DNA from 2 places in the Terriglobus roseus genome. Region 1 is predicted to be linked to the other one. Evidence: predicted binding sites of a transcription regulator. Region 1 holds the regulator's gene; the other holds the start of a gene.

Region 1 (5,487 bases):
CCGCCGATCACGAGCGAGTTCTTCCAAAGGCTGATGCGTCGCCGCAACAATGCGCACATCCACACGGATAGGCTCGTTTTCACCCACCTTCTGAATCTCGCCGTTCTCCAGAAACCGCAGCATCTTCGCCTGTAACGGCAGCGGCATCTCTCCAATTTCATCCAGAAAAAGCGTTCCACCATGCGCAGCTTCTATGCGCCCCATGCGCGAAGAAACCGCCCCTGTAAACGCTCCGCGCGTATGGCCAAACAACTCAGCTTCCAACAGGTGTTCCGGAATTGCCGCACAGTTCAACACAACAAACGGCTTTCCTGCACGAGGGCTCAACCGGTGCACGGCCTTTGCAACCAACTCTTTTCCTGTTCCCGTTTCTCCCAACACAAGAACATTCGCAGTTGCATGTGGGGCGACCAAGCGGATCTGCTGCGCCAACTCCCGCATCTTCAAAGCGTCTCCAACAAACTCCGGAAGATGCATCTTGACCTCTTCAGCAACCTCAGGAAGCGCTTCTTTCACCACCGCCATCGGCGCAGCAAAGGGCACCGTAACAGGCGCATGAAGCCAGGCCGCACCATCAAATCCACCGGTTGCAGGTGTTCTCTCCACGCAGCATTCTTGCGCCTCTCGCAACGCATGAAGAAGCTCGTTACGCCGCGCGCTGCGCACTTTAGAACCGTTGCAACTACCATCCATTTGCAACATATCCGTCGCAGGACAAACCGTCGCCGCATACTCAGCAAACTCCGACGCATCCAGGTCCGGAAGCCAGTGATCCACAATCATGGCCTCGGGCTCCAGGCTGCCGAGATGCATCATCGCCTCAGCCCCTCCGGAAGCTGGAAAGACCTGCCAACGCATATCTGAAAGCAAAGAGGAAAGCTTATGCCGCAACTCCGTATCCGGAGTGACCAACACCACAGAACGTTGCTGAACAGACGCCGCCACGACTGAATTCATCGCGACCCTCCCGCCTCAAGACGCGCCGCGGCTTCACGCACTCGCTCCAACTCCGCCACTGCCCGGCGGCACTCGGCGCGCGCAGTGTTCAATGCGTCCTGTATCTCATCGGGTGTCGTGCGGAGAGCAGCCATCTCCACAGCAAACAACAGCGCGGTTAAAGGCTGTGACAAGGCGTGGATTGCGTCATCCAGTTCTTCCAATGCAGCATCGTCCATGGTCAACTCCATCTGGTTCATGCAACCTCCAACGCCGTTTGATAACGAGCGTCAATAGGCATGGTTGCGAATCGCGGCAAACCGTCGTTCTGTTTCGCGGCAATGCCATATCCCTCGCCACGCATCGTCTGCACCAAACCCGACGCGCCCACTGCGCTCAGCTTACGGCGGAGATAGTTCACATAAACATCCACCACATTCGTTCCGGCGTCCGGCGACATCTGCCACACATTCTGCAGGAGTTCACGACGAGATACAGCGCGTCCCTTCTGCAGCAGCAGGTACTCCAGCAACGTAAATTCCTTTGAGGTGAAGTCCAGCAACTCTTCGTGATAGGAAACACTGCGTTTAATGCGGTCCATACGCAATCCCGCGCATTGCAACAAACCAGCAGAGGATCCCATACGCCGCCGACCAATCGCCTTACAACGTGCCAGCAACTCATACATGGAAAACGGCTTCAACAGATAGTCATCCGCGCCCAGGTTCAAACATTCAATCTTTTCCGAAAGCTGCGAACGACCTGACAACACCAGGACGGACATTAGGTCGATCTGACCGTGCAGTGCTCGCAGCACATCCACGCCATCCATCCGCGGAAGCCCCAGATCCAGCACCAACAGGTCAGGCATGTCTTCCTCAATGCCCTCTAATACGCCGGCCCCATCTGTTACTAGGCGAACCGTATTCCCTTCCAATTCAAGCGCTTTCTTAAGAAACACAGAAAGTGCCCCATCATCCTCTGCCACCATCACTCTCATTGCTCTGTCTCCTGCGTAATTTGTCCATCTATAGCGGGCGCACTTTCCAATCCGGCGTCCGATCTGCAATCCAAGATGACGCGCAGATGAGAACAAAACAATGATTCAGTGAGAATGGTGCCAGCGAGTCGTACCACATCGGGAACGGCTGCACCACCCATTAGCTTTCTTGGTTCAAGAAACTTTTACCTTGCAGTTCGCTTTTTATTCGCTACAATTTCAGCCATGGCGATTACGCGGCGACAAAAAGAGGTTTTGGACTTCCTCTCCGGCTTTACCCAGCGCAAGGGATACTCCCCTTCCTATGAAGAAATTGCGGCTGGTCTTGGCCTGAATTCGCTTGCCACGGTGCACAAACACATCACAAATCTGCACAACAAAGGCCTCCTGCAGCGCGCTCATAATCGCAGCCGCTCCATCGATGTTCTCTCTCCAAGGAACTCACGCAAGGGGAACGAGCGTCTGCCCCTCATGGGCAGAATCGCCGCTGGCCGGCCCGTGGAAGCCATTGAAACTGCGGAATCCATCTCCCTTTCTGAGATCATCGGCAACCGCGAAGTCTTCGCCCTTGAAGTTCGTGGCGACAGCATGCGCGACGAACACATCGTCAACGGCGACTATGTCTTGGTAGAGCGCACCAATACAGCGCGTGAAGGTGAGATTGTCGTTGCGCTCGTAGACGGTTCCGACGCCACGCTGAAGCGCTATTACAAGGAAGGCAACCTGATCCGCCTACAGCCTTCCAACAATGAGATGGCCCCCATCTTCGCTCCGGCGGACCGTGTTGCGATCCAGGGTAAGGTCCTCGGCATGTTGCGCAAGTATGCCTGAGGAAACCAGCGGCGAATTGCGCTGCGATCTTCTCGTCTTCGATCTCGATGGGACCCTGATTGACTCGGAGCAAGACTTAGCAGCGTCGGTCAATGCAACCCTCGCCTTCCTGGGCCGCGAACAACTTCCACCCCACCGCATCGCAGAGTTCATCGGCGATGGCGCTGCCATGCTCGTCCGCCGTGCCTTAGAAGCAACCGGGGGCATGGACGAAGTAGCTTTCGCGCAAGCGATTCCCTTCTTCCTGGACTATTACCGCGCGCATAATCTCGACTTCACCTACGTCTATCCTGGCGTGATCAGTGAACTTCGCAAGATTCGTGCGGCTGCGCCATCTCTTCCGATGGCGATTCTTACCAACAAGCCATATCGCCCATCGCGCGTCATCTGTTCTGGTCTCGGACTGTCCGAGTTTTTCTTTGCCAATTACGGCGGCGACAGCTTCCCAACCAAGAAGCCCGATCCCGAAGGCATGCAGGCATTGATGGAAGAAGCATCCCGAATGCTGGGCCGCCCGGTATCCCCACAACGAACCGTTCTGGTAGGCGACTCCCACGTAGACGTTGCCACTGCACGCAACGCCGGCGTCCTCTGCCTCGGATGCAGTTACGGCTTGGCACCTCAAAAACTTCGTGAAGCGGGCCCGGATGCCATGGTGGATAGCCCCACCAAATGGCTCGACGCCCTGCAGGCGCTTCTACCCTAACCCTCCGCGGGCGTCGCTTCCCGTTCCTGCCGAATCAGGTTTCCGCTCACTGCCGCACCCGCCGCAGGATGCATCGTCCAGTACGAAGGCAAACTCAACGCTGCCAAGCCCGCCATCACACAAAACGCCACGCGAAAATCAAAGGCACTCGCACCACCACGCATCAGTGCGCTTCCGTGCAGAGCCAGTGCAGAAACAGCCACACCAAGGCTCGTCGTCATCTGGTTAATCGTCGTAGCCAGCGTGGTGCCGCTGTTCTTCAGCTTCTCCGGAAGGTCCGCGAATCCCATGGTCGTCAATGCAGTCAATTCCATCGACCGGCCAAGTCCTCCCGCAAACAGGACAAGCAGCGTGATCACCTTCGGCGTGTTTGCATGAAGCCATCCGCAAGCCACCAGCGCCACCGCAGTCAACGTCCCATTCCACAGCAAAACCGTCCGAAAGCCATAACGACGAAGCAGTGGCCCAGTCAGCGGTTTCATTGCAAGATTCCCCGCAAACACCGCCATCGTCAACGATCCCGACTCCAGCGGATTCAGACCGAATGCCTCCTGAAACAACAGCGGCAACAGGAACGGTACGGAAAACACTGCCATCCGGAACAGTGATCCAGCGCCATTCGACACGCGGAATGTCTCAATACGAAACACTTCCAGTGAAAACAGTGGCTTTTCAGCACGACGCAGCCACCACACCAATGCCCCTGACAACACAATAGTCAGCACCAGCAGCACCGCCGCCTGCATCCCCGGAGCATGCTGCACTTCCAGCGACTCCAGCAGGTACATCAGGCAGAAGGAAGCGGACCCCGCCAGCAGAAACCCGGGTAGATCAAAACTCTCACGAACCGTCTCGCGATCCTTCGGAACCAGCTTCAGCGCCAACGCAAACAGCACCACACCAATCGGCACGTTCAGCAGAAACATCCACGGCCACGTCGTAAACGACAGAATCCATCCACCCAACGGAGGGCCAAGGATCGGTGCCACCAATGCAGGCCAGATCGTATAAGCAATCGCCTTCATCAATTGCGCCTTAGTGGAAGCGCGCAGCACCATCAACCGCCCAACGGGCACCATCATCGACCCGCCAATACCCTGCAACACGCGCGAAGCAGTAAACAACGGCAGCGTATGGCTAAGCCCACACAAAGCAGAGGCGCAGGTAAAGATCAGAATGGCCGATGTAAAAACGCGCCGCTCGCCAAACCGCGTTGCTACCCACCCGCTCACCGGGATGAAAATCGCCAGTGTCAACAGGTATGCCGTAATACCAACATTCACAGCAATGGCAGACGTGCCGAAGTCACGCGCCATCGTTGGCAACCCGGTCGCGATAATCGTCGCATCCAGGTTCTCCATAAACAGCGCACCTGCTGCCAGCAACGCAACAGCCAGCGCATGACCACGAAGCGTGGACGGGTCTTCGACTCTCTTTGAAGTGTTCGCCAAGCTCTTAGTTTACTAAGCCGCGGCCGTCTCCGCAGACGCCACACGCAGCTTCATCGGCTGGCGATGCCAGTACGTAAGCGAACGCCACGCCCACTCCACGGGACCAAACTGGAAGTAGCGCAGCCAGATGGCGCTGAAGATCAGGTTGAACGCCCAAACTCCCGCCATCACGTAATACACCTTGTAGTACGTCATGTAGCCGTACCAGTGCGTTGGCCCCCACACAAACAGGAAGCGGCAGATCACACTGGTCGCCAGGTAGTTCGACAAAGCCATCTGCCCCACGTTGGCAACAGCCTTCGTAGCCCAACGCAAAGCACCGGCACGCACAATCAACAGAATCAACGCGGCATTCGCCAGCGCACCGCTCACACGACAAACATCGTAGGGAGCAAAAAGCCAGATCGTAGACTTCACAATCTCAAAACCGCTCTTCCACGCAATGATCGCCCCGGCCGCACCCAGCGGCAATGAAATCGCATAGCCGATCACCGCAGTCCACACGTACACCTTCGTGGGTTGCTCGCCAGTAAGAAATCCATTCTTGTACAGCGCCATGCCCA
Region 2 (5,487 bases), 350 kb from region 1:
CGAGCAGGAAAAGTTCAAGATGTACTACGAGTATCGCGAGCCGGTGAAGACCATCCCGTCGCATCGCATGCTGGCAGTGCGTCGTGGTGAAGCAGAAAACGTTCTGTACTGGCTCATCGAGACAGAGGAAGAACGCATGCTGGCGCTGATTCGTTCGCGCGTTCTTAAGAACGATGGTGATTGGACATCGCAACTCCGCCTCGCCATTGAAGACTGCTGGAAGCGCCTTCTCAACTCGTCGATTCAAGGTGAGTTGCGTTTGGAATTGAAGCGTCGCTCGGATACAGAAGCGATTGATGTGTTCCGCGAGAATCTGCAGCATGTGCTGATGGCTTCGCCCGCCGGGCCGATTCGCGTACTCGGAATCGATCCAGGCCTGCGCACTGGATGCAAGATTGCTGTCGTTGATGAAACAGGCAAGTTCCTGGCGCATGACGTGATCTATCCGCACACAGGCCGTGAGAAAGAGGCATCGCAGAAGCTGGCTGTCATGGTGGCTTCGCAGAACATTCGAGCCATTGCGATTGGAAACGGCACAGCATCGCGTGAGACGGACGCCTTCGTTCGTGACTTCCTTGCTGAACACAAGCTCGGTGGCATCTTCAAGGTCACGGTATCCGAGTCGGGCGCCAGCGTGTATTCCGCTTCAGACGTTGCGCGTCAGGAGTTCCCTGATCTTGATCTGACCGTGCGCGGCGCTATCTCCATTGCACGTCGTCTGCAGGATCCGCTTTCTGAACTGGTGAAGGTCGATCCTAAGTCCATTGGCGTTGGTCAGTATCAACATGACGTGGATCAACGCCAGTTGAACCAGTCACTGGAAGCAGTGATCGAAAGCTGCGTGAATCGTGTTGGCGTTGACTTGAATACGGCATCGTGGACGTTGCTGCGTTACGTCGCCGGAATCAGCGAACGTATCGCGCTGAACATCGTCCAGTTCCGCGATACCAATGGCCGCTTCCAATCCCGCAAGCAATTACATGAGGTATCGGGTATTGGCCCCAAAACGTTTGAGCAGGCCGCCGGCTTCTTGCGTATCCGCGATGGAGAGCAACCGCTGGACTCCACTGCGGTGCATCCCGAATCGTATGCGTTGGTGGAACAGATTGCGTCTTCTCTGAACACCTCGATCGATGACTTGATCCGTAAGCCTCAACTGCTGACGGGCGTGAAGACAGACGCGTTCGGTGCAGGCACTTACACGCTGAACGACATTCTCGAAGAGTTGAAGAAGCCCGGCCGTGATCCTCGCGATTCGTTCGTCGCCCCTACTTTCAACGAAGCAGTGCGAGAGATTCAGGATGTCGAACCCGGCATGGTGATGGAAGGCGTGGTCACCAACGTGACGAAGTTTGGTGCTTTCATCGACATTGGCGTACACCAGGATGGACTTGTTCACATCTCGGAGATTTCGCACAAGTACATCAAAGACCCGAGCGAAGCGTTGAAGGCTGGACAACTGGTAAAGGCTAAGGTTCTTAGTGCCGACGCCAAGACGAAGCGCATCTCGCTTTCAATCAAGGCGCTCGAACCTGCTCCGGGTGGAAAAGCCCCGCAGCGCGGTGGTGGACGCCCTCAGACCCAGCAGCGATCAGCGCCAGAACCCACGTCGATGGCAGACAAGTTGGCCGCCTTGAATACAAAGTGGCGCAGCAATGCTCCGACGGGACGTTAACTTCCGACAGGACATAAGCCCTTGCTGTTGAGTCAGCAAGGGCTTTTTCATGGCCCCACAAAAGAACTGCATTTGTTCAATAATCCACATCGCTGCGTGGGCGTTTTCGCCATTTATTCGCTATACTGAAAACGCATTATGGGCCCCCTCACCGTGCAACAGAAGCTCGAGATTCTTGCTGATGCGGCCAAATACGACGCGTCCTGCGCGTCGTCTGGCGCCAAGCGGAGTGGCAACAGCAAGGGTGTAGGCCACAGCGACGGTACCGGCATCTGCCATAGCTATACGCCGGATGGCCGCTGCATATCTTTGCTGAAATTGTTGTTGACGAACTACTGCACATACGACTGCGTTTTTTGCGTCAATCGTGTCAGTAGCGACATTCGGCGTGCGAGGTTTACGCCTGACGAAGTGGTCCGGCTCACATTGGATTTCTACAAGCGCAACTACATCGAAGGGCTGTTTCTTTCGAGCGGAATCATCCAGTCGCCGGATTACACAATGGAACAGTTTGTGACCGTGGCGAAGACGCTGCGAACCGTGCATTACTTCGGCGGATACATCCATATCAAGGCAATTCCTGGTTGCGATCGAAGACTGATTGACGAGGCAGGTTTGTATGCCGACCGGCTGTCCGCAAATATCGAACTGCCAACGCAGCAGGACCTGGTGCAGCTTGCCCCGGAGAAGAAATCAGACGTCATTGAAACGACCATGACGCAGATTCGTTTGGGTAAAGAGCAAGCGGATGACAACCGCAGGCACTTTGCCCATGCTCCGGCGTTTGCACCCGCTGGTCAAAGCACGCAAATGGTCATTGGAGCCACGCCTTCAACCGATCGCGAAATCATTGCGCGCTCTAACCGGCTGTATACCGACCACAAGCTGCGACGGGTGTACTACACAGGCTTTTCGCCGTATCCGGAAGCGGATACACGGCTGCCATTGAAGGCTTCACCCATGCTGCGTGAGCATCGGCTCTATCAGGCAGATTGGTTGATGCGGCACTATGGCTTCGCCGCAGAGGAGATTACGACAGAAGATGCCCCTGATCTTGATCTTGCATCGGACCCGAAGCTGGGATGGGCAAAACGGCATCCTGAATTCTTTCCTGTCGATGTGAACTCCGCCCCGCGAGAGGTGCTGCTGCGGATCCCAGGGCTTGGATATCGAAATGTGGACAGGGTTTTATCGATACGTCGCTACCACCGGCTGACAAGTGATGACCTGCGTAAACTGCATGTCCGCTGGAAAGACGCTGAGCAATACGTCGTCGCCGAGGATCATCTGCCGCTGGAAGTCTCCGTCTCCGAGACCGGTGACACACTCACGCCCCTTGCACAAAACGCTCCATCTTCCGCGCGTCAGATGACTTTGTTTGAAGATGTGGCGCGTTCCGCCATGTGGGGTTCGTTATGAACGCCGTTGATGTGATGCGCGTGCGTGTCGTTCCAGACTTTGCGCAATGGCGAGCACTTGCTCGTGCTGTCGTCAGCAAAAAGATTCCGCCTGAGTTAATCGACTTCTATGACCCGGCATTTGCGACGACACAGAAGTTGTTTTCAGAAAATGACGATTACTCAACAGAACTGATACAGGATGTGCCCGATTCAAAACCGCATGTTCCCAAACGTTTCCTGGAAACGGCAATCATCGCAGCATGTCATCGCGACCCACAACGATGGAACTTGCTGTACAGGCTTTTGTGGCGATTGCAGACAGAACGCGAATTGATGAAAGTGCAGGTGGATGCTGACGTGAACGCCCTACTGCGGTTGGAGCAGCAGGTGCGACGCGACGAGCACAAAATGCATGCCTTTGTACGATTCCGTCGGGTGGAGGATCCGGATGGCGTGGAACGGTTCATTGCCTGGTACGAACCGCAGCACCACATTCTGAAGCTGGCAGCACCATTTTTCGCGGAACGTTTTGCGGTGATGCGTTGGACCATTCTTACGCCGGATGGCTCGGCATTTTGGGATCCCCCCACAAAGCAACTGGAGTATGGGCCACCGGTCCCGCGTGAACAGGCTCCGTCAGGCGATGAATTAGAGGAGTTATGGAAGAGCTACTATGCGAGCATCTTCAACCCGGCCCGACTCAATCCAGTCGCTATGCGTGGTCACATGCCGATGCATTACTGGGGCAACCTGCCGGAGATCGAATTACTCCCACAGTTGATGTCAACCGCAGTGAAACGCGTTGAGGGCATGGTTTCCGCACAGGCCGGAAAGCCGAGTGCGGCTCCGTTCGTCCCGGCGAAACACACCTTGACTGTGATTCGCGAAGCGCTGCCCACATGCAAAGGTTGTGATCTTTACCAACACGCAATCCAGGTCGTGCCAGGCAGAGGTGCTAACCATGCGCCGCTCATGCTGGTGGGTGAGCAGCCCGGAGATCAAGAAGATCTGCAAGGTCTTCCCTTCGTCGGGCCAGCAGGAAACGTATTGAGAAAGGCTCTAGCGGAAGTTGGAATTGCCGACGGCGATATTTTCATGACAAATGCTGTGAAGCATTTCAAGTTTGTGCAGAGAGGAAAACTGCGTTTGCACCAGAACCCCAGGATGAGTGAGATCACTGCGTGCAAACCGTGGCTGTTAGCCGAACTCGACGCCGTCAAACCGAAGCTGGTTTTGTGTCTGGGGGCTTCTGCCGCAAAGTCCCTTCTTGGAGGAACGTTTGGACTGATGCGAGACCGAGGCAAGGTGCTTTCAACCCCCTTCGCAGAACATGTCATGGCGACAATTCACCCTTCGGCTGTTTTGCGGGCACCGAACGATGAGATGCGCCATACGTTGTACGAACACTTGCGAAATGACCTGCTGGCCGCGTACCAGTTTGCGATGAAGGCCGCGTAACCTGTCACCAACTACCGGGTTGAAACAAAGCCAGCCCGGCTGAGGATAAGATGTCCTTTGGGGCTTTTAGCGCCCATGTGGATTGAGAGTTTTTACATGATGGAATCGACGTACACCCCTGAAGGCTTTTACGAACACGCAATCAGCAGCCCACGCGCTCTTGCCGCCACGCTGGACCATACCCTGCTGAAGGCCGATGCGACACGCGCACAAGTGTTGCAGATTTGCGAGGAAGCGGCACAGTATCGCTTTGCATGCGCCATGGTGAATCCGTTCTGGGTGTCCACGGCAGCCGCGGCATTAGCTGGCACAGGCGTCCCAGTGGGTGTTGTCATCGGATTTCCGCTCGGCGCATCCCTTGCCGAATCGAAGGTTGACGAGGCCAAGCGTGTCATCGCGCTCGGCGCTCATGACGTAGACATGGTGCTCAATATCGGAGCTCTCAAGGGTGGCGAATATGACACGGTCGCCAGTGACATTCGTGGCGTAGTCGATGCGGCGCATGAGCGCGGCGCCATTGTGAAGGTCATTCTGGAGACAGCCCTTCTAAATTTCGAAGAGAAGTTGCGTGCCAGCGAAATTGCCGTAAACGCTGGCGCAGATTTCATCAAAACCAGCACTGGCTTCTCCACTGGGGGCGCCACGGTAGATGACATTGCTCAGATGCGCAGTGTTGCAGGGCTGCGCTCCGGCGTGAAGGCATCGGGAGGCATCCGCTCCTTGGCCGACGCGAAGGCGATGCTGAAGGCAGGCGCAAATCGCATTGGCGCAAGTGCCAGCGTGCGCATTGTTCAGGAGCTGACCGGAACGGCCAAGGGTGACTCCGGCGGTTCCGGCTATTAAAGAAGGACCGCACCTCTGCTACAAAGGCAAGCAGGTACATGGCCGCACAGGAAGACAAGGGAAAGCGCGAAGGCAAACCGCTGCGTGTGGTAACGCGGTCGCGCGCCTCTG

What was found. Region 1 encodes LexA, which represses DNA repair genes until DNA is damaged. Its sites were predicted from a motif close to CANTTCGCTTTTTATTCGC; they were not measured.
Region 2: the regulator LexA is predicted to act here: its motif matches at 1,778-1,796, upstream of BLT38_RS08350 (putative DNA modification/repair radical SAM protein).

The regions. Positions count from the first base shown of each region.
Region 1 covers NZ_LT629690.1:1,598,736-1,604,222, reverse strand. The annotation lists gene BLT38_RS06800 (sigma-54 dependent transcriptional regulator) at 1-957, opposite strand, end outside; gene BLT38_RS06795 (hypothetical protein) at 954-1,196, opposite strand; gene BLT38_RS06790 (response regulator transcription factor) at 1,193-1,936, opposite strand; gene lexA (transcriptional repressor LexA) at 2,162-2,767, shown strand; gene BLT38_RS06780 (HAD hydrolase-like protein) at 2,760-3,473, shown strand; gene BLT38_RS06775 (DHA2 family efflux MFS transporter permease subunit) at 3,470-4,924, opposite strand; gene BLT38_RS06770 (DUF418 domain-containing protein) at 4,937-5,487, opposite strand, start outside.
Region 2 covers NZ_LT629690.1:1,951,298-1,956,784, forward strand. The annotation lists gene BLT38_RS08345 (Tex family protein) at 1-1,675, shown strand, start outside; gene BLT38_RS08350 (putative DNA modification/repair radical SAM protein) at 1,814-3,094, shown strand; gene BLT38_RS08355 (UdgX family uracil-DNA binding protein) at 3,091-4,533, shown strand; gene deoC (deoxyribose-phosphate aldolase) at 4,630-5,376, shown strand; gene BLT38_RS08365 (SpoIIE family protein phosphatase) at 5,415-5,487, shown strand, end outside.